Regions from separate parts of the Variovorax nitratireducens genome, predicted to be linked through region 1. Evidence: predicted binding sites of a transcription regulator. Region 1 holds the regulator's gene; each other region holds the start of a gene.

Evidence for each region. The regulator sigma-54, encoded in region 1, starts transcription at its own class of promoters, with help from an activator protein. The targets are predictions, from matches to a motif close to TGGCANGNAANCTGCTTT.
Region 2: the regulator sigma-54 is predicted to act here: its motif matches at 2,712-2,729, upstream of atzF (allophanate hydrolase).
Region 3: the regulator sigma-54 is predicted to act here: its motif matches at 2,171-2,188, upstream of ACSFA8_RS25240 (isopenicillin N synthase family dioxygenase).
Region 4: the regulator sigma-54 is predicted to act here: its motif matches at 1,865-1,882, upstream of ACSFA8_RS07860 (pilin).

The regions. Positions count from the first base shown of each region.
Region 1 covers NZ_JBPJZO010000002.1:734,337-739,791, forward strand. The annotation lists gene ACSFA8_RS08765 (SPOR domain-containing protein) at 1-202, shown strand, start outside; gene ACSFA8_RS08770 (thiol:disulfide interchange protein DsbA/DsbL) at 282-929, shown strand; gene lptA (lipopolysaccharide transport periplasmic protein LptA) at 1,034-1,723, shown strand; gene lptB (LPS export ABC transporter ATP-binding protein) at 1,795-2,565, shown strand; gene rpoN (RNA polymerase factor sigma-54) at 2,577-4,160, shown strand; gene ACSFA8_RS08790 (hybrid sensor histidine kinase/response regulator) at 4,303-5,455, opposite strand, start outside.
Region 2 covers NZ_JBPJZO010000002.1:62,892-68,346, forward strand. The annotation lists gene ACSFA8_RS05595 (ABC transporter substrate-binding protein) at 1-927, opposite strand, end outside; gene atzF (allophanate hydrolase) at 971-2,683, opposite strand; gene ACSFA8_RS05605 (DUF3297 family protein) at 2,791-3,039, shown strand; gene ACSFA8_RS05610 (hypothetical protein) at 3,068-3,481, shown strand; gene ACSFA8_RS05615 (DUF899 domain-containing protein) at 3,591-4,382, opposite strand; gene ACSFA8_RS05620 (NHL repeat-containing protein) at 4,403-5,080, opposite strand; gene ACSFA8_RS05625 (helix-turn-helix domain-containing protein) at 5,127-5,455, opposite strand, start outside.
Region 3 covers NZ_JBPJZO010000016.1:16,987-22,441, reverse strand. The annotation lists gene ACSFA8_RS25250 (BMP family ABC transporter substrate-binding protein) at 1-657, opposite strand, end outside; gene ACSFA8_RS25245 (VOC family protein) at 720-1,106, opposite strand; gene ACSFA8_RS25240 (isopenicillin N synthase family dioxygenase) at 1,120-2,121, opposite strand; gene rutR (HTH-type transcriptional regulator RutR) at 2,336-3,073, shown strand; gene rutF (NADH-dependent FMN reductase RutF) at 3,076-3,621, opposite strand; gene ACSFA8_RS25225 (malonic semialdehyde reductase) at 3,645-4,235, opposite strand; gene rutD (pyrimidine utilization protein D) at 4,232-5,041, opposite strand; gene rutC (pyrimidine utilization protein C) at 5,046-5,435, opposite strand.
Region 4 covers NZ_JBPJZO010000002.1:523,650-529,104, reverse strand. The annotation lists gene ACSFA8_RS07865 (hypothetical protein) at 1-1,254, opposite strand, end outside; gene ACSFA8_RS07860 (pilin) at 1,357-1,806, opposite strand; gene ACSFA8_RS07855 (3',5'-cyclic-nucleotide phosphodiesterase) at 2,017-2,823, opposite strand; gene ACSFA8_RS07850 (CHASE2 domain-containing protein) at 2,847-5,123, opposite strand; gene ACSFA8_RS07845 (FHA domain-containing protein) at 5,142-5,455, opposite strand, start outside.

The DNA of each region.
Region 1 (5,455 bases):
CACCACCGAAGACGCGGAGGCGCAGCGCGCCAAGCTCTCGCTGATGGGCGTCGAGGCCAAGGTTACCGAGCGCGAGCAGGCCGGCCGCACGGTCTACCGCGTGCGGGCCGGCCCGTACAACCGGAAAGACGATGCCGACCGGCTGAAAGACCGGCTCGACGGCGGCGGTCTCGAAACCGCGCTCGTGCGCGTTCAACGCTGAAATCCAACACCCCCAAGCCGAGCGGGCGCGGAACTTCGTGCCGCGCGGCGGGCTCTGTCCCGCACAGGAGAACTTTTAAATGAAACGTCGTGATTTTTCGCTGGCAGCCAGTTCGCTCGGGCTGCTGCCCCTCGCCAGCCCCTCGCACGCCCAGGCGCGCATGTTCACGGCCGGCAAGGACTTCGTCCAGCTCGGCAAGCCCGCGCCGGTCGATTCGCCGGCCGGCAAGATCGAGGTGGTCGAGTTCTTCTCGTACAACTGCCCGCACTGCGCCGCCTTCGAGCCGCGTCTCGAAGCGTGGATCAAGACGCTGCCGCCACAGGTCGTCTTCAAGCGCATTCCGGTGGGCTTCGTCGGCAACGACGTCGAGACCAAGCAGCGCCTGTACTACACGCTCGAGGCAATGGGCAAGGTCGACGAATTCCAGCTCAAGCTGTTCCAGGCCATCCATTCGCAGCGCCAGCCGCTGTTCGGCGATGCCGCCATCCTGGCCTGGTCCGAAAAGCAGCCGGGGCTGGACGCCAAGAAGTTTGCCGAACTGTTCAAGTCGTTCTCGGTGTCGGGCAAGGTCAAGCGCGCGACGCAACTGCAAAACGACTACCAGGTCGGCGGCGTCCCCGCGCTGGGCGTGGCCGGCCGTTGGTACGTGGACGGCGAACTAGCCGGCAACCTCGACCGCGCCCTGCAGATCACCGACTATCTGATTTCGGAAGCACGAAAAGGCTGACCGAAGAGTCAACCTAAAGTGAACCTAAGCCCGCTTCGGCGGGCTTTTTCGTCAAGGCCGCGTCAGCCGGCCGCATACAATGGCGCAGCAAGTTTCGTGCCTTTATGACCTCGCGCCCTACACCCCACTCCCCTCTTCGTCCCTTCCGTCTGGCGGCCCTGTGCCTGTTGGCGCTGTCGGCCGTTCAGGCCGTTCACGCCGAAAAGGCTGACCGCACCAAACCGATGAACATCGAGTCGGACGCGATGCGCTACGACGACCTGAAGCAAACCAGCGTGTTCACCGGCGCGGTAGTGGTGACCAAGGGCACCATCATCATCCGCGGCGCGCGCATCGACGTGCGTCAGGATCCCGAGGGCTACCAGTACGGCGTGGTCACGGCCGCGCCGGGCAAGCTCGCCTATTACAAGCAGCGACGCGACGTGCCGGGTGGCGACGAGTGGATCGAGGGCGAATCCGACCGCATCGAATACGACAGCCGCGCCGACAACGTCAAGTTCATTGGCCATGCCGTGATGCGCCGGCTGATCGGCGCCAAGGTCAACGACGAGAGCAGCGGCCCGCTGATCGTGTACGACCAGAGCAACGACACCTTCACCGTGAACGGCTCGACCCTGCCGCCGGAGACCGCCGTGGCAACCGGCCAGCAGGGCAACCGTGTGCGCGCCGTGCTGACGCCGCGCACCGCCGCCCCTGGCACCCCGGGCGGCAAGGCGGCGGCGCCCGCGCCGACCCCGGCGCCGGGCACCGGTCTGCGTCCGTCCACCACGCTCGACGGGGAACCGCGCAAGTGAGCGACCTTACGGCGACGATCGACCGCAGCGGCGAGCCCTCGTTCGAAGGCGGCAGCAGCCGCGCCACGGCCGTGCCACTGGCCACGACCGGCAGCCGGCTCGAAGCGCGCGGGTTGCAGAAGACGTACGGCAGCCGCATGGTGGTCAAGAACGTGTCGCTCGACGTGCAGAAGGGCGAAGTGGTCGGCTTGCTGGGCCCCAACGGCGCCGGCAAGACCACTTCGTTCTACATGATCGTGGGCCTGGTGCGCGCCGACGCCGGCGAGATCACCATCGACGGCGAGCCGATCGCGCACATGCCGATCCACCGCCGCGCCCGCATGGGCCTGAGCTACCTGCCGCAGGAGGCGTCGATCTTCCGCAAGCTCACCGTGGAGCAGAACGTGCGCGCCGTGCTCGAGCTGCAGTTCGAGCCCGACGCCAGCGGCAAGCCGGCGCCCCTCACCAAGGCCCGCACCGAAGAGCGGTTGACCGAGCTGCTGACCGACCTGCGCGTCGACCATCTGCGCGATTCGCCCGCACTCTCGCTTTCGGGCGGCGAGCGCCGCCGCGTCGAAATCGCACGGGCGCTGGCCACGCAGCCACGCTTCATCCTGCTGGACGAACCCTTCGCGGGGATCGACCCGATCGCGGTGATCGAGATCCAGCGAATCATCAACTTCCTGAAAGAGCGCGGCATCGGCGTGCTGATCACCGACCACAACGTGCGCGAAACGCTGGGCATCTGCGACCACGCTTTCATCATCAGCGACGGGCAGGTGCTGGCACAAGGCACGCCCTCGGAGATTGTCGACAACGCCGAGGTACGGCGCGTGTACCTGGGCGAACACTTCCGGATGTAGGGCCTGCGGCAATGAAGCAAGGCCTGTCGCTGCGCGTCTCGCAGCATCTGGCGCTGACGCCCCAACTCCAGCAGTCGATCCGCCTGCTGCAGCTCTCCACGCTCGAACTGAGCCAGGAGGTCGAGCAGATGCTCGACGACAACCCGTTTCTGGAACGCACGGCGGAAGAGGCCGCCCGCGAGGAATTCGGGCTCGATACAGCCGATGCCCCGGCGCCGCGCGACGATGAATTCGCCACCGGTTCCATCGCCGGAAACACCGACGGAGCGGGCACTTCGACCGCCAGCGACTCTGAAGCCGCAGCCGCCGATGCGCCCACGGAAAGCCTTGCCGACAGCGAGCCCGACTGGGGCGGCGACGGCACGGTCGACATGGTGCCGGACGACAGCGAGTGGGGCGGCGACGCGCCGGCCCGCGCCAACAACCTCGGCAACGACGAGCGCGCCGATGCGACCGAACTGGCGCGCAGCCAGGAATCGCTGCAGTCGTTCCTGCACCGCCAGGCCCTCAGCCTGCGGCTGAACGACACCGATCGCGCGGCGCTGCGCTTCCTGATCGAATCGCTCAACGACGACGGCTACCTCGAAGATTCGCTGCCCGCGCTCGCCTCTGGCCTGGCCGGCGCCGACAACGACCAGTTCGACGACCTCGTGCATCACTTCCAGATGGCGCTGGGCCTGCTGCAGAGCCTGGAGCCGGTCGGCGTCGGCGCACGCGATCTCGGCGAATGCCTCGCGATCCAGGTGAAGGCGCTGGCGCGCCCCGACGAGAGCGAGAACGAACTGCAGGTGCGCAAGATCGCGATCGCGATCTGCAAGCTGCCGATGGAATTGCTCGCGCGGCGGGACTTCAAGCGTCTGGCCACGCTCACGCGCAGCAGCGAAGAGTTGGTGCGCGGCGCGATGCAGCTGATCGCGCGGCTCGAGCCCAAGCCGGGCCGCCGCTTCGTCGACGTCGAGCGCAACGTGGTGGTGCCCGACGTGATCGTCACGCGCACCGGCCGCGGCGCCAGCCTCAAATTCCGCGTCATGCTCAACCCCGACGTGATGCCGCGCCTGCGTGTGCACGACATCTACGCCGGTGCGCTCAAGGCGCACAAGGGCGAGGGCAGCCAGGCGCTGTCGCAGCGGCTGCAGGAGGCGCGCTGGTTCATCAAGAACATCCAGCAGCGCTTCGACACCATCCTGCGCGTGAGCAACGCCATCGTCGAGCGGCAGAAGAACTTCTTCGTGCATGGCGAACTCGCCATGCGGCCGCTGGTGCTGCGCGAGATCGCCGACGAGCTGGGCCTGCACGAGTCCACCATCAGCCGCGTGACCACGGCCAAGTACATGGCCACGCCCTACGGCACGGTCGAACTCAAGTATTTCTTCGGCTCCGCGCTCGGCACCGAGACCGGCGGCAATGCCTCGAGCACCGCGGTGCGCGCGCTGATCAAGCAGTTCGTGACCTCCGAGAACATCAAGAAGCCGCTGTCCGACAGCCAGATCTCCGACATGCTCAAGGAGCAGGGGATCGAATGCGCCCGCCGCACGGTCGCCAAGTACCGCGAGGCGCTGCGCATCGCGCCGGCCAACCTGCGCAAAGCGCTGTAGCTCGCCCCCAGGCTGCGCGCACTTCGTGTCGCTTCGCCAACCCCCTGCCGGGGGCGGCGCCAGCGGCCCGGCGGAGCCGGTTCCGCGGCACCCCACGAAGGGCGCCCCCACGAAGGCACCCCACGAAGGACGCCCGACAAAGTCAGGGGCGCAGCAAACCTTGGCCTGCTGCCGCTACCAGCACGGCGCGCAAATCCGCCGCCCGCACGGGCTTGCGCAGCGCATGCCAGCCGCGCTGCTGCGCGAGCCGCTGGGTGACCGGCTCGATGTCGGCCGATACCAGCGCGATCGTCAGGTCGGGGCGCTGTTCATGCAGCAGTTCGGCCAGCGCCACGCCGTCGAGTTCGCCGGGCAGGCGGATGTCGCAGAGCGCCACGTCGATCGCGGGCAGGTCGGCCAGTGCCAGCGCCTCGGCCGCGCTCGTGTAGATGCGCGGCTCGGCCTGCCAGTGGCGCAGCAGCGCGGCGATGCTGTCGGCCACCACCGTGTTGTCTTCCACCACCAGCACCGCGATGCCGGGGCGCAGCGGTTGCGGGTCGGCCGGCACGGGCACGGCGTCGTCAACCGCCTCGGGCAGCACCAGGTCGGCCGGCGCGGCTTCGAGCTCGAAGCCGAACACGGCGCCGCGGCCCGGCACCGAGCGCAGCGTGATGACGAAGCCCAGGCGCTCGGCCAGCCGGCGCACGATAGCCAGCCCCAGCCCATGTCCGCGCCGCAGGTTGCGCTCCACATTGCCCACCTGCTCGAAGTCGCCGAACACGCGTTGCTGCGCCTCGGGCGCGATGCCGATGCCGGCGTCGCGCACTTCCACGCGCCAGGCCGCCCCGGCACGGCGCCGTCGCACCGCCAGCAGCACGCGGCCCTGGGGCGCGAACTTGAGCGCGTTGTCGACCAGGTTGCCGAGGATGCGGCGCAGCGCCACGGCGTCCGTCCAGGCCAGCGCATCAGCCGGGCAGCGGACCCGCACGCGGCTCGACTGGCGCGCGAAGCTCTGCAGCAGAGGCGCCAGCGCCACCGGCGTGGGGTGCAGCGGATCGGCGGCGGCTTCGATGCGGCCGATTTCGAGCAGCTGGTTGGTCAGCCCCTCCAGCGCCTGTTGCGCCTGCGAGAGCGCGGCCACGGTCTGCTGCACCAGCGCCGTGGGCGCACCGCCGTCGAGTTGCTGGCGCAGCACCTCGGCCTGCAGCCCGATCGCCATCACCGGCTGGCGCAGGTCGTGGTTGGCGGCGGAAAAAAAGCGCAGCCGCTCGGCCTGCGCCTGTTGCGATGCGTGCAGGCCGGCCAGCGCCTGCTCG
Region 2 (5,455 bases), 670 kb from region 1:
CTTCTGGAAGTACGCCACGTCGCTCGGCTTGAACTCGTTGTAGAGCATGTACGACGCGAGCGGCACCTCGGCGGTGAGCGCGCCCTCGATGGCGGTGTAGCCCTTCATGTACTGGCGCGCGTCGTCGGGCTTGCTGCGCACCAGCTCGACGCCGCGCGCGTAGGCGGCGATGAACTTCTTGGACACCTCAGGGTTCTTCTTGATGAACTCGGTGGTGAGGCTGGCCGCGCCGCCGTGCCAGGGCGCCATCGGGTCACCCAAGATGTACCTGGCGACCACGCCGGCCTCGATCACGCGGGTGGTGCCGTTCATGCGGCCGATGGTGCCGGTCGGCTCGAGCGTGTAGCAAGCGTCGACCTGGCCGGCCACCAGTGAGGCGATGTGCTGGCCGATCGGCAGTTCCGACACCGTCGCGCCGGTGGCGCCGGCGCGCTCCAGCATCGTCTTGCACAGCGTGACGTTCTGGATGCCGGGGCCGGACGCGACCTTCTTGCCCTTGAGGTCGGCCATGGTCTTGATCGGGCTGTCTTTGCCGGTGATGAACTCGTCGAGCACGAATTTCGCGTTGCTCGGGTTGGTGCAGAAAATCTTGAACAGGCCCGGCTGCGCGATCTCGCCGATCGCGAGGTTGGCCGAGCCGGTGCCGTTGGAGCTGCCGTCGGAGCGGCCCGACAGCATCGCCTCCATCACCTGCTGGGCGCCGGCGAACTTGAGCGGCTCCACCTCGAGGCCCGCTTCCTTGAAGTAGCCTTTCTCGATCGCCGCGAAGAACGGCAGGCCAGCCGCCACCGGCCAGAAGCCAATGCGGATCTTCGGGCCGGTCTGGGCGCGCACGATGGCGGGTGCGGCCAGCACGCCGAGGCCGGCGGCGCCTGCTTGCAGCAGTTTGCGGCGCGAGGGCCCGGAAGAGATTGGCTTGGGGGTCATGGAACGCTCCTGCATGAGATGGAAGTTGATGAAGGCGCGGCACTCAGGCCGCAGTGACTTGTCTCGACGCTATGAAGCGGCGCCAGCCGCCGTGTTGTGTGATGTCTTCGGCGCCCTCGAGCGCCAGCGCTTCGCACAGAAAGCCCTGCACGCTGGTGCCGTCGGCCAGCGTCAGGCTGCCGATGCCGAGAGGCGCCGGAATGAGTGCGACGAAGCTGCCGTAGTGCGCGGCGGGCATCTCCCACACCTCGACCGTGATGGCGCCGCCGGTGCCGGGCGCGACGCGCACCATGCCGGGCTTGGGCGGCACGGTGCCGGGCAGGGCGTAGAGCCGGTACTGCGCCGCGGTCTGCGTTTCGGCCAGCAGCCGCGCACCGCGCTCGCGCAGCTGGCCGTTGAGCGGCATGCCCGACAGGTGGGCGCCGACGACCGCGACCTTGACGGTGTCGGCAGTCATCGGCATTGCGACCGGCGGCGGCATGGGCTGCCCGGTGGCGCCCAGCGTGAGGCCGGTGGCGTGGTGGTAGCGCTGGCCCAGTTCGGCCAGTTGCAGGTCGCTGCCGCAAGGGCCGATCAGCGTGATGCCGAACGGCAGCCCGTCGGGCCGGATGCTGCTGGGCACCGACAGCGCCGCGTAGTCGAGCAGGTTGACGAAGTTGGTGTACGCGCCGAGTTCGCGGTTGCGCGCCACCGGGTCGGCCAGCATCGCCTCGAGAGTGCAGTGGGTGGGCGCGGTCGGCACCAGCAGCAGGTCGATGTGCTCCCACATGGGCGCCACGCGCTGCGCGAGTTCGCGCAGGCGGATCTGTGCGTCGACCAAGTCGGCCGCGTTGTAATTGCGGCCGCTCGCGAGGATGCTGCGCACCGGCTCGATCACGTCGGCCTCGTGGGCATCGAAGAACGGGCGCACGGCAGCGTAGCGCTCGGCCACCAGTGCACTGTCGTAGAGCAGCGCCGCGGCTTCGGCCAGCGGTGCATAGTCGATCGCCACGCGCTCGCCGCCGAGCGCTTCGAGCCGCGCGATCGCGTCGTCGAAGGCCGCCGCGGCGAGCTGGTCGCCGAAGAATTCGAGGGCCGAGGGCACGCCGAACCGGAAGCGCGCCGGCAGCGGCGCGCCGAGCAGCCGCAGCGGCCGCGCATAGGGGTCGGCCGCGTCAAAGCCCCTGGCCACCTGCAGCACCTGCAGCGCCAGCGCCACGGTGGGCGCGAAGACCGAGACGCAGTCGACGCTCTGGGCCGCCGGTAACACGCCGCGCGTGCTCAGCAACCCCTTGGTGGGCTTCAGCCCGACGATGTTGTTCAGGCCAGCCGGCACGCGCCCTGAGCCGGCGGTGTCGGTGCCGAGCGCGAAATCGACCTGGCCAGTGGCGACCACATAGGCCGAGCCGGAGCTGGAGCCGCCCGATACATAGCGCGCGTCGTAGGCATTGGGCACGGCGCCGTACGGCGAGCGCGTGCCGTTCAGGCCGCAGGCGAACTGGTCGAGGTTGGTCTTGCCGATCAGCGTGGCACCGGCATCGAGCAGGCGCTGCACCACATGGGCGTGTTCGGCGGGGAAGCGCTCGAACGCCGGGCAGGCGGCCGTGGTGGGCACGCCGGCCGCGTCGATGTTGTCCTTGATCGCGAAGCGCAGCCCCGCGAGCGGCCCGGTCTGCGCGCCCTGCACCGGCACGGCGAAGCGCGCGATCCAGGCGGTGGCGGCGGGTTCGTCATTCGAAGCGGGCCCGGCGAGCGGAGCCATTTCATGCACCATCATCAAGCATCCTGTCTTGTGTACATGATTAGATGCAAGCGGCGTGCCAACCGGTTTTTCGGCCGCAAGGGGGTCAAAATGGCGGGAATCGAGGAAGCAAGAAACCACCCATGACCGAAGCCGATCAAGTTCCACCCCTGCCCGACCACCTGTCGATCGACCCGCGCAGCCCACACCACGTCGCTGCCGTGTTCGAGCGCGACATCGGCATCCGCTTCAACGACAAGGAGCGTGCCGACGTGGAGGAGTACTGCATCAGCGAGGGCTGGATCAAGGTACCCGCAGGGCGGACGCTGGATCGCAAGGGCAAGCCGCTGCTGATCAAGCTGAAGGGGCGAGTCGAGGTGTTCTACCGGTAGTCAACCACGGGTTTCCCGTCCAACCATCATGAAAAAACTTGCTGTCCTGGCCTTCCTGGGCCTCATGAGCACCTTCAGTGCCGTGGCCCAGAGCGACAACGACGTGTACGAAAGCGACCGCAGGTACTGCGCCAGCGGCCGCTCCGGCGTCGACTTCAACTCGTGCATGCGGCAGTTGCGACGCGACCGCGACCGATACGAACGACGCGAGTACGAACGACGGGACTACGAACGACGGGAATATGACGAAAGGGGCTACGACCGTCGCCAGCAATGGGCGGATCAGCCGCCGCCACCGCCGGCCCATCGTCAATGGCAGGATCAACCCAGGGAGCAGCCCAAGCTGAGCGACATGCAGCAGCGCGCCCTGGACAACTGCATGATGCTGGCGCCGCGCGACCAGCCGAGGTGCCGTGCTACGGTGATGTCGACGGTGCGCTGAGGGCGGCGGCGGCGCGGCAGTCTAAAGCCATCCGGTGGCCGGGTTCAACCCGTGCAGGGCGCCGACCCCTGCAACCGCCAGCCATGGCCAAAGGCTTGCCATGGTGTGCTCATGCGTGCGCAGCGCAGCACGAACCGGCCGCCGCTGCCGGCTTCGAGGCCGGTGCCGGCTCGTAGCGGTCGTGGTGGCGCACCCACTCCATCTTGTAGTCCACTTTGCGCTCGTCGCGGCCCTTCGGCATGAGGTCGAGCAGGTTGTAGGTGCCCATCATCACCTCCACGCCGCGCTCGTAGGTCGAGTAGGTGTGAAAGACATCGCCCGCCTCGTCCTTGCAAAACACGCTGATACCGGGCGCCTCCTCGCTCGGGAACGGACGCACGCTGTAGTTGTAATAGACCTCGCCCCTGGCCATCGCTTCCGGCGTGAAGCTGACGCCGAAATCGGGGTTGAAGTCGCTGCCATGCGACGAGACCCACATGAACTGCCAGCCCATGCGCTGGCGAAAGCGCTCGATCTCGGCCAGCGGCGCGCGCGAGACGACCAGCAACGTGACGTCGCGGTGTTCGAGGTGCACCTGCATCCCAGCGATGTGGTCGGCCATGAAGGAGCAGCTCGGGCAACCTTGCTCCCACCCCGGGCCGAACATGAAGTGCTGCACCAGCAGCTGGCTGCGTCCTTCGAACAGGTCAGCGAGCGAGCGCCGGCCCCCAGGCCCGTCGAAGGTGTAGTTCTTCTCGACGCGCTCCCACGGCAGCGCGCGGCGTTCGCGCGCGACCTGGTCGCGCAGGTGCGTCAGTTCCCTTTCGCGCGCCAGCAGCGTCTTGCGCTCGGCGACCCATCGATCCTTCGACACGACGGGATGGTTCAAGGTGCGGGCTTGTTCGGCAATGGCTGTGTTCACGATGGACTCCTTCTGCGCGATCACGATCTGACGGTTTTCGGGCGGCGCACGGCGCGGATCTTTCCGCTCTCCCCGCCGCCGGCATAAAAGAGGTCTGCACCGTCGGACTCGAGCCCGCTGACGCCGGTGCCGCTCGGCATCTCCAGCCGCTCGAGCACGGCGCCGCTCGCCGGGTCGATCCGGCGGATCTCGCTCACGTCGCCTTCCCATGTGCCGTGCCACAGCTCGCCGTCGACCCAGGTCACGCCGGTGACGAAACGGTTGGACTCGATGGTGCGCACCACGGCGCCGGTGGCCGGATCGATCTGGTGGATCTGGCGATCGCGGTACTGGCCCACCCACAGGCTGCCCTCGGCCCAGGTTAGCCCCGAGTCGCTCCCGCTGCCGGGCGCCGGGATCGACGCCACGACGTCGCCGCTGACCGGATCGATCTTGTCGATGCGCGTCTCGGCGATCTGGTAGAGGTGCGTGCCGTCGAACGCAGTGCCGGCGTCGCAGGCACAGGGCAGCGTGCGGGCGGGCTCGCCGCTACCGGGATCGAAAGCGACCAGGCTGGCCCCGGTGGCGGCCCAGACGCGGTGGCCGTCGTGGGTCACGCCGTGGATGTGCTCGACGCCGGGGAAAGGGCCGTACTCGCGCACGATCTCGGCCGCATGCGCCGTGGGCTGGGGACTGTCTTTGCTTGTGCTGCTGCTCATCGCTGGCTCCTGGTGGTGCGCCTCGGATCGGCGCCTGGAGACAACTCTATGCAAACGGCAGCGCAGCGGGGAGTAACAAGATCGTCGTGAATCCGGCCAGCGGCGGCGCGAGCCAGCGGCGCGCGCGTGCCTGCCCGATCGCGCGCACCCGCCCAGCCGCCTCGAGCTCGACCAGCGCTCGCTGGACAGTGCGCTGGCTGGCCCCCAGCGCCAACCCGAGCGCCGAGGTCGACCAGGCCGCGCCGTCGGACAGCAGCGCCACCAGCGATGCCTGGTCGCCGTCGATGGATGGTGCCAGCATGACGACCGCGCGATTACCGTGCGGCTTGAGGACGAAGCCTCGCGCGGTGGCCTCGATGTGCGCGAACGGCTTGA
Region 3 (5,455 bases), on a different contig from region 1:
GATCACGTCGGCACCCTGGTCGATCAGCGCCATCGCGGCTGCGCGCTCTTTCACCGGGTCGTTCCAGGCGCCGGTGTAGATCACGTTGACGGTGGCGTTCGGGTTCATCTTCTGCGCGCCGAGCGCGAACGCGTTGACGGTCCAGTTCACCACGCCGAACGGGTTGGCCGCGACGAAGCCGAGCTTGCCGCTCTTCGACGCCGCGCCGGCGGCCATGCCGCAGAGGTACTGGCTTTCGTAGGTGCGGCCGTAGAACGATTCGAGGTTGGTGCCGTTGGTGGTGCCCGAACCGTTCAGGAAGGCGACGTCCGGGTACTTGGCGGCCAATTCCTTGAAGGTGTCGGAGTAGCCGAAGGCGGTGCCGATGACGATGTTGGCCCCGCGCGAAATGAAGCGCTCGGCGGCCGGCTTGATGGCCGACGCATCCTCGGGCACGTTCTCGACGAACTGGATCTTCTTGCCCAGCGCGGTCTCGACCTTGATGCGCGCCTCGTCGAAGGCCTGCGTCCAGCCGCCGTCGTTCTTGGGGCCGAAATACAGCATGGCAATCTTCGGTTCGCCCTTGAGGGTGAAGCCGTCGGCGGCCATGGCCGGCGCCGCCAGCACGGTGCAGACGGTCAGCGCCAGAGCGGCGCCTGGAGAAAGAGTGCGGAACATGGAAGAACCTTTCGTGGTGGGCAGGGGGAGGACTTGAAAAAAACGGCTGGCGAAGACGCTCGTCACATCATGAAATTGATGCGGAACACATTGCCTTCGGGGTCGAGCAGTACCGACTGGTACCAGTTGTAGTAGGTGACATAGGGCGCCTTGACCAGCGTGGCGCCGGCCTCGACGGCGATGGGCACCATGCGGTCGACCTCGGCCTGGCTGTCGACGTCGATGTTCAGCAGGAACTTGACGCCGCGCGTGTCCGAGAACTCGGCCAGGTGCAGCAGCTCGTAGGCGTCCAGCGCGTTGAAGCCGAGGCTGGATCGGCCGGTGTCGAGCCCGCGAAAGATCGGGGAGCGGATCGCCTCGATCTCGGGAAAGCCGAACACGCGCTGGTAGAAGCCGCTGAGCGCGACCACGTCCTTCGCGAATACGTTGACGTACGACAGGTGGGCCATGGGGTCGTCGGGTTCAGGCCGCGGCCTTGGTGCCGCCGAAGGTGGTCTGCTTGACGAACTTCGACATCAGGTGGTCGCCGGAAGAGATCGGTGCGTACTTGGGTTTTTCACCGGGCGCGAGGCAACTGCGCAGGCACTCCACCATCGCGTCGTAGTTGGGCTGGTGAAAGAACACCAGCGACTGGCGGCGGTTGGTGCTGGCCGCCTCGAAGGGCGGGTTCACCACGCGGTGCAGGGTCGACACCCACAGGTCGTTGGTCCACTGCATCATGAGGTCGGCAATGTTCACCACCAGGCCACCGGGGATCTGCGGCACGTCGACCCATTCGCCGGCCTTGTTGCGCACCTGCAGGCCCTTGTCGTCCGGCAGCACGATGGTGAGGCTGCCGTAGTCGCTGTGCGCGCCGGCACGCAACTGGCCGGGCAGCGGCGCCTCTTTCTGCGGCGGGTAGCTCAGCACGCGGAACATGCTGATGTGTTCGTTGATCTTGTCGTCGAAGAAGTACTCGGGCAGTTCGAGGGCGAGCGCGAAGATCCGCATCAAGGAGCGCGCGAGATCGCTCATCGCCTCGAAGTACGCCTCGCAGGCCTCGCGGAAGCCGGGAATGTCGGGCCAGCTGTTGGGCTCGAAGTGCGGGCCGGCCGCCGGGCCGCGGTGGTATTCGTCATCGGGCACGTTCGACGGGCCGGTCGAGAACGACTCCTTCAGGTCGCCCGGTGCTTCCTCTTCGAGGCTGTACGACAGGCCCTCCTCGCCGACCGCGCTGTAGCCGCGCACCGCGTCTTCGCGCGGACGGTCGACCTTGCGCTTCTCGGCCAGCGGCAGCTCGAAGAAGCGGCGCGACAGCGCCGACACGCGCGCGATCAACTCGGGCGAAATGCCGTGGTTGGTGATGACGAGGAAGCCGATGCTGCGGCAGGCCTCGTCCACCTTGCGCGCGACCTCGGCGCGGCCGGCTGCGGTGCCGGAGAAATAGGGCGCGAGATCGATGATCGGTACGGAGAGCAATGTCATGCCTTGAATCCTTGGGGCGACGCAGGAACGGGGGCGTCGGCCCGACTGGTACGCAACGTCTGTGCCAGTTGGACCAAATGGACAAATGCGCTAGCCTGCGTCCGTGTGGTGCATCGGGCGTGCACGTGCCTCCCGGTGGTGCGCGGTGCGGGTATGACTCGTGCGAGCATGCGTTGCACCGGACAGAGAGCAACCCCGAAGAAAGCAACACGACATGCCAAAGACCACAGGTGGGGCGGCCGCCGCGCGCGGCGGTGCGGCCGGCAAGCCGGCGACCAGGCCCTCGCAGCGCGCACTGGCCAAGCGTGCACCCGGCACGCGCAGCCCGGCCGCCGTGAGCCGCCGGCTGCGCCAGATCGAGGACAAGCGCAGCGTCATCCTCGCGGCCGCGCTCGGCCTGTTCTCCCGCTTCGGCCTGCAGGGCACCAGCCTCGACCAGGTGGCCGCACGCGCCGATGTCTCCAAGAGCAACCTGCTCTATTACTTCGCGAACAAGGAAGAGCTCTACGTCAGCGTGCTGCGCGAGCTGCTCGCCGTGTGGCTCGAGCCGTTGCGTGGCTTCAGCGCCGAGCAGGATCCGCGCGAAGCCATCAGCGACTACATCCGCCGCAAGCTGGTGATCTCGCGCGACCGGCCCGAAGCGTCGCGCCTGTTCTGCCTCGAAATGATCCAGGGCGCACCACTGCTGCGCGACGAACTCGGCCGCGAGCTGCGCACGCTGGTCGAGCGCAAGTCGGATGTGATCCGCGCCTGGGTCGAGGCCGGCAAGCTGGCGCCGATGGATCCGCACCACCTGATCTTTGCGCTGTGGGCGATCACGCAGCACTACGCGGATTTCGGCGTGCAGGTGCAGGCCATCACCGGTCGCACGCTCGACGATCCGGAGTTCTTCGAGCAGACGGTGGACAACGTGCAGCGCATCGTGCTCGGAGGCATCGCCCCGCCGCCCTGAAATCAGTGCGGCGGCAACAGGTCGTGGTAGCGGCGGTCGAAGTAGATGAGGCCGTGCGCGGCCGCACCCACGGCGATCGCCACCACTTCGCAGAACAGCACGTCGTGCGTGCCGACGCCGGTGCTGCGCACCACGCGGCAATCGAACGAGACGGCCGCGCCGTCGAGCACAGGCGAGCCGGTGATGCAGCGGCGCCAGTTCGCGCTGGCAAAGCGCTCGTCCATGGGCGTCTTGCCGCCAAATACGCCCGACAGCGTCTGCTGGCCTGCGGCCAGCACGTTCACGCACAGCACGCCGTTGGTCTGGAAAGCCGGGTACACCGATGCAGTGCGGTTCAGGCACAGCAGCAGCGTCGGCGGGTCGTCCGTCACGCTGCACACGGCCGAGGCGGTGAAGCCGGCCCGGCCGGCCACGCCGTCGGTGGTGATGATGTTGACCGCAGCGCCGAGCCGCGCCATGGCATCGCGGTATTCATTGCGGGGCAGCGCCGCGCCGAGCGCCGGGGGCGGGGCGACGGGGCTCGTGGCGGAAACGGTCGGGTTCAGCATGGGAGTGCTCCGGCGGCGTGGGGTCAGGCCAGCGTGCAGGCTTCGTCGAAGTCCAGCCGCGGCAGGCGGCTGAAAATCTTCGACGAATCACCGTGACCGAGGTTGATGAGGAAGTTGGCAGTCCAGGTGGTGCCGGCGAAGAAGGCGGCGTTGACCTTCGCCTTGTCGAAGCCCGACATCGGACCCGCATCGAGCCCCAGCGAGCGGGCGGCGAGCATCAGGTAGGCCGCCTGCAGGGTGCCGTTGCGGAACGCCGTTTCGTGCGCCATCTCCGGGCTGCCGGTGAACCAGGGGCGGGCATCGGTGTGCGGAAAGAGCTTGGGCAGCTTGTCGTAGAACGCGGTGTCCCAGGCGACGATCACTGTCACCGGCGCGGTCATCGTCTTGTCGTAGTTGCTGGCCGACAGCGCCGGTGCCAGCCGCTGTTTGGCCTCGGGCGTGCGCGCGAAGACAAAGCGGCCCGGCGAGCAGTTGGCCGAGGTCGGGCCCATGCGCGCGAGCGCGTAGATCTGCGCCAGCAGTGCGTCGGACACGGGCTCGGCCGTCCAGCCGTTCTGGGTGCGCGCTTCGGTGAACAGGGCTGCCAATGCGGTGGTGTCGAGTGCGGGGCTCATGCGGTAATTCCGGTCAGATTGGTTTGCTGCGCCAGGAAGGCGAGCAGCGTGCGGTTGAAGTTGTCCGGGTCGGTCACGCTGTGCGCATGGCCGCCATGCGGCACTAGGTCGAGCGTGGCATGCGGCAGGCCGTCGGCCAGGCGCTGCGAGCAGGTCCAGGGCACCAGCACGTCGTCCTGCGCTGCGGCCACCAGCGTGGGTGTGGCGATGTCCGCGAGCCGTGCATCGGCATCGAAGGCGCGCAGTGCCGCGATGCGCGCACGCATGTTGGCTTCGCCCGGGAAATGGGCCACCGCGTGTGCGACCTCGGCGTCGACCTGTGCGGCATGCGCCGCGGCCCAGGCGGCTGGGTACAGGAAGATCGGCTGCGCCTCGACATACGCGCGTGCGCCGCAGGCGCCGAGCAGCGCCAGCCGGGCGTCGAAGCAGCGCGCCGAATGCGGGTTGGGCTTGGACCATGCGTTGATCAGAACGAGCCCGGCAACGCGCTCGGGCGCATCCAGCGCGAGCTGCAGGCCGACCAGTCCACCCAATGCATGACCGATCAGGATGCATTGCGCGGTGCCGGTCGCATCGAGCACCTCGGCCACGTCGCGCGCCATGTCGGCGATCGTGTGGCCGGTGGGCAGCGCCTCGGGGCTGCGCCCGGTGCCGCGCTGGTCGTATGCAACCACGCGCCAGCCGGCATCGACCAGCGCAGGAATCTGCGGCTTCCAGAAAGCGGCCGAGCCGCCAAGGCCCGAGGACAGCAGCACGCTGGGCGCGCCGGCCTTTGCCTTGCCGTGGACTTCGATGTGCAGCGCCATGGGCTCAGGGCTTGCCGACGTGGGCTATTGAAGCGATCTCCACCAGCGCGTCAGGCTTCACCAGGCCGCACTGGATGCAGTAGCGCGCCGGCTTCACGCCCGGAAAGTACTCGGCATACACCGCGTTGACCTTGGCGTAGTCGGCCCAGTCCTTGATCATGATCATGTTGAAGGTCACGTCGTCCATGGTGCCGCCGGCAGTCGTGATCACGCTCTTGATGGTTTCCAGCACGTGGCGCGTCTGCGCCGTCGCGTCGCCGACGTGAACCACGTTGTTGTCCTTGTCGAATGGCAGCGTGCCCGACACGTAGACAACGCCGTCGGCCATGGTGCCGGGCACGAAGGGGGCGATCGGCGTTGTGGTGCCGGGCGGGATGATGGCTTGCTTGGGCATGGTTGTTCCTTCTTGAAAAA
Region 4 (5,455 bases), 210 kb from region 1:
GCCCAGTTGCGCGATGGTGCCGATATCGCGCCACACCAAGGCGCGGGCATGCGTGGCCAAGGCGAACACCAGCGCTAGCCCGCCAACGGCCAGCAGACCCAGTTTGCGCGGGGCCAGCATGTTGGTCTTGAAGGCGGGCACCAGTGCCAGCAGGCCGGCCACGGCCAGAAACAAACCGAATGCGGGCAGGTAATTGCGGTGCTCGTAATACAGCTCCAGCGGTAGAAATCCCGATTCCACGAAGTGGGCCACCAGAAAGAAGAACCAGCCCGCAAACACGCTCGGCGCTCGCTTACGCAACACGACGGCCAGCACACTGATTCCCGCCAGCACCAAAATGCACCACAGCGTGGACGGCGGCGAAAACAGGCCATGCGACACCGCGAAATCGTCGGTGTACAACCCCATTTGCGGGCCGCGTGGCAGCAGCAGCATGCCCAGGTAGTCGACCAGTGCGCGCGGCTGGGTCAGTAATCTTTCGGCCAGGGTGAAGTCCCATTCGTCATACGTGGCCAGCAATCTCCGGGGGGCCAGCAGCAAAATGCCGGCAACGGCCAAGGCCGGCAAGGCCAGAAAGGCGGTAAAAAAGTTGCGCGCCGTGGCGCCGGGCCGGGTGTTCTTGTCGAAATAGGCCAGTTCCAGCGCCAGACAGATGGCGGGAGCGACGGCGGCGTTCTGTTTGCTCAATACCCCCAGCACCACCAGCGCAGGGAAGCACACGAACAAATTGAATTGCGCAGCGCGCGTGCGACCATCGACCAGTTGCTGCCGCGCAAAAAGGTAGACCCATACCGCCGCCAGCGTGAACAGCGCGCTCAGCTGCGCCATGCGCTGCACCGCATACAGCACGGTGCTGGCGTGCAATGGGTGCAGTAACCAGATGGCGGCAACCAAGGCTGCCAGAAGGGCCGCATGAGGGGCCAGCCGCCCATCCAGCCGCAAAGCGCGGCGCAACATCGCGTAACCCAATACACCGCAGGCCAAGTGCACCAACAGATTGCCCAGCTTAAAGCCAAAGCCGCTGTCGCCAAATACCAGGGCGTTCAGCACAAAACTGGCCATGGCCACAGGGCGCGAGTAGATCACCGATGGCTGCGGCAGTATCGCCTCTGTCAGCCAAACTTTGCCCGTCAGCCAAAGCCGAATGATCTCCAAGTTGCCGGGATCGTCGAGCAAGAAGGGCCCGTTCAGCCCCGTCCAGTACACCGCGGCGGTAGCCAGCAAGGCAAGCAGAAGAACGACGCGTGACAGCATGTGCGGAGGTATTTAACCGGAGTGGCGCGGCAGGCTGGGCCTGTCCCCGCCGGAACGAAAAACCCCGGCCGGGGCCGGGGCTCTAGACAGCGTGTCAGGCGCTTATGCAGGGCGGCACTCGGACGGCAGGTACTTGGGGGCGATGCTGGCGCTGCTGCAAGCCCATTTCAGTTGACCCGTCGCCGTGCCGACTTCGGTCGGGGTCAGGACGATGGTGCCGGCCGCATTCGGCACGGTCGAGGTGGCCGTCACCAAACCGCTCGAACCGGTGATAGCGATGCCGCTGACGTACTTGGTAGTGCCCGGGAAAACGTAGCCAGTGTTGGTGGAGGTAACCGAACCCAGAGCACCGAGCGACGAGACGGTTTCGGCCACGGCCAGCTTGGCCGGGGAAGCCATCACGATGACTTCGGAGATCTTGGCGCGGGTGGTGTAGTCCTGGTATGCCGGCAGAGCGACAGCAGCCAAAATACCGATGATCGCCACAACGATCATCAACTCGATCAGGGTGAAACCCTTTTGCACATTGCGTGCGATAGAACGACGGTTCATTTCAGAAACTCCAGGTTGGTTGATAGAGCCCGGAGATCCTCCCCGGCGCGCTGCTCTATCCGCAGCATCTGTGCCACCTGGCCCGGAGATCCTTTTCACCGCGTTTAGTGTGGATTTGTTCACATCCGTGTTACAGCGTGTGACAGAACTTGTTGCGATAACCGAGGTTGTCGTGACAAATTTGTCACGCCGCCCAAAATCTGTCGGGCCTCAAAGCGTCAGAACCGCCGCCGCCTGCAGCCAGCGGATGTCCCTCGGCTCTAGCCCCCGCATCTGCCAGCCATCAGCAAAGGCGTCGATCTGGCTCATTATTTCTTCGGTCTCGGCGGGCTTGGTGTGGGTGATGTAGATCGGGTAGTGCTTGCCGGGGCCGATCTGGGCCAGTTCGTCTGCCAGGGTGGCGGGTGACAGGTGCAGGCTGCGCTGGGCCAGCGCCTGCTCGCGGTTGCTGAAGGCCGTTTCGATCACCAGCATGCCCACGTCGAGCTGGTTCACGCGCTGCCAGAAGGGGCCGTTGCGCTCGGTGTCGCCGCTGAAAACCCAGTGGGGGCCGCCTTCGGCGCAGCGGATGGCGAAGCCGCAGGCGGGCACGGTGTGAACGGCGGGCAATACTTCAAGGTGCTTGGGCTCGCGGCTGCCGACTTGCAGGGTCTGGCCCACGGCCACGTCGTGAAAGGTGACGAACGGAGCTTCGGCGCTGGGGATGTTGGCGAAATCGGGCCAGATCACGTTGTTGAACACGTGGGCACGCAGGGCCTTGTTTGTGGCGTGCAGCGCATGCACGCGCAGGGGCCGGCTGCGGCGGCTGGCCACGGCGTCGATCATCAGGGGCAGGGCGGCGATGTGGTCGAGGTGCGAATGGGTCAGCACCACGTCGTCGATGGCGGCCATTTCGTCAAGGCTGAGGTCGCCCACGCCGGTGCCGGCGTCGACCAGCAGGTCGGTGTCGACCAGAAACGAGGTCGTGCGACAGTCTTTGGCAATGGCGCCCGAGCAGCCCAGCACACGCACCTGCATCTTTGCGAAACCCTCTTGGTCAATCACTTTGTTTCGAACCGGGTTGCGCCGTCCCAGTTCCGGAGCTTGGGCTGCAACGCCATCGAGGCTAAACGTTCCGTATACAACCGGTAAAGGAATTTTTTGGCAGACCGCGCCAGCAGCGGGGCCAGTGCCGCCTTGGCAGCCATCAGATCCTGCGCGCGATAGGCCAGCAGGAATGCGGCCCAGGCTTCCAGCTCTTCGCGCAGCGCCGCGGTCTGTTGTTCGGCGGCGGCCAGCGGCGTGAAGATCGTGACCACCTGCTCCTTGCCCTTGACCTGCACCTGGTCCAGCTCCTGCCAGATGTAAGCGAGCGCTGACTGCTGCGTGGTGCGATTGGCGACGATCTCCACGCCGTAGTGCCCGCTCAGGCCTTCGAGCCGGGCGGCCAGGTTGACCGCATCGCCGACCACGGTGTAGCTGCGCCGCACGGCGGAGCCCATGTCGCCCACGCTCATGACGCCGGTGTTGAGCCCGATGCCGACGCTGATGCCCGGCAGGCCTCTGGCCAGATGCGCCGCGTTGATCTCCCGCACCGCCGCTGCCATTTCGACGGCGGCCTGCACCGCGAGGGCGGCGTGGTTCGGCATGCTGACCGGTGCGCCCCAGAAGGCCATGACGCAATCGCCCATGTATTTGTCGATGGTGCCGCGGCGCAGGCTGATGATTTCGGTCAACCGGCTGAAGACCTCGTTCAAAAAGGCCTGGAGTTCAACCGGCGCCATTTGCTCCGACAAACGGGTGAAGCCGCGCATGTCGCAGAACATCACGGTCAGTTCCTTGCTTTCGGCCCGCATGCTGTAGAGGTGCGGGTGCTCGAGCATTTCATCGACCAGCTGGGGCGGCACGTAGGTTCCGAACAGGCGCGCCAGCCCGCGCCGGCCGCGTTCTTCCACAAAGTAGCCCCAGCTCATGTTGATGCCGAAGGCCAGGCTGACCATCAGCATCGCGGCCGCCAGCGGCATGACCAGGCGGGCCTCGGCATGCAGCCAGGCATTGAGCCCGACCAGCACGGCAGCCGTGGCGATGGCCAGCAGCGCGGCCGGGGGCGCTGAAAGCAGGTTCAGGCCAATGGCCAATACCGCCCCGGCCACGACCAACATGGCCACGTCGTAGCCCGGCGCGTAGTCGGGCACGGTGAGCATGCGGCCGTCGAGCAGCCCCGACACCACGTTGGCATGCACTTCGACTCCGGGGTAGGTGGCGCTGACCGGCGTGGCCCGAAGATCCTGCAGCCCGGGTGCGGTGGCCCCGACCAGCACGATCTTGCCGCGCAGCTCGGCCGGCGCCAGTCGTCCAGCCAGCACATCGCCCGCCGGGATGTAGCGAAACGACCCGCCGCCCGGCCCGCCGTTGCCCCGAAACGGCACCAGCACGCCGGCTTGCGAGTCGACCGGCACCACGATTCGACCGGCACCATGGCCAACCACCAGCGCTTCGAGCGGCGGGGGCGGCTTTCCCCCGCGCGCGAGCACCGGCCGCACCGCGTCGGCGCCGCTCGCAAGCCGGTAAACCGCGAGCGACAACGACTCGTAGTAGCCCGACGGGGCGCCGTCCGAAGCCGTGTCGGGCGCGTCGTAGCGCGCCAGCAGCGGCGTGGCACGGATCACGCCGTCGTCGTTGGCCTCGATCACCGAATTGATGAAACCGGCGCGCGGCGCTGCGGCGGCGAGCGCCTCCAGGTTGGCGCCGTAGCCGTTCCACTGCGTGGCGTACATCCCGTTGGGTGGCAACGCGTCCGGCGGGAGCAGCGGCGTGGGCAACCTGCCTTTGGCGCGCGGCGCTTCGGTTCGGGTGAAGTAGTAGCCGAGCGCGACGGGTTGCCCGGCCAATGCGCGTGCAAATGCGGCGTCCCGGTCCAGCGCCGGTGCCAGCCGCTGCAGTTCGGTCTCGAACCCGGTGTTCCCGCGCAATGGCCCGCGCGCCAGCTGCTGCAGGGTTTCAAGGCCGCCGCTGTGGTCGGCTTCGGCGAACACCACATCGAAACCGACCACCGCCGCCTGCTGGCGTGTGGTGAGCTCGGTAGTGAGTGTGGCCAGCTTGTCGCGGCTCCAGGGCCATTGGCCCCATTGCTGCAGGCTGACGTCGTCGATGTCGACGATGACGATGCGCGAGTCCAGCGTGCCCGGCATGGCGGCTCGCAAGCGGGCGTCGTAGACAAAGTGGTCGAGCCGCTCGATCAGCGGCAGGCGCCACACGCCGGTGGCGTGCAACAGCGCCAGCAAGACCGGCAACAACGTGACGGCGATGCGCGCGCGGTGGCGGCGCAGCCGCGTCATCGCGCCCAGAGCCACCGCTCAGGCGTGGACGAACTGCATCCGGGTACCGCCGAGTTCGAGCACGTCGCCGTCCTGCAGGGCGACCGCTTCGGCACCGAGCGGTTCGCCGTTGAGCACGGTGCCGCCGTCGATCGGTGCCACCACGTAGCCTTGCAGGCGACGCGTGACGGCTGCAACGGCCACGCCGGGCTTGCCGATGGTGGTGACGACCTTCTGCAGGGAGAGTTCGCGGCCGGCGCCCGCGCCCGACAGCACGCGGATGACGGCAACACCGCCGGGCGCGATGAGGGGTGCGTTTTCGGTGGGTGCGGAAGACAGGGGAATGGGCATCG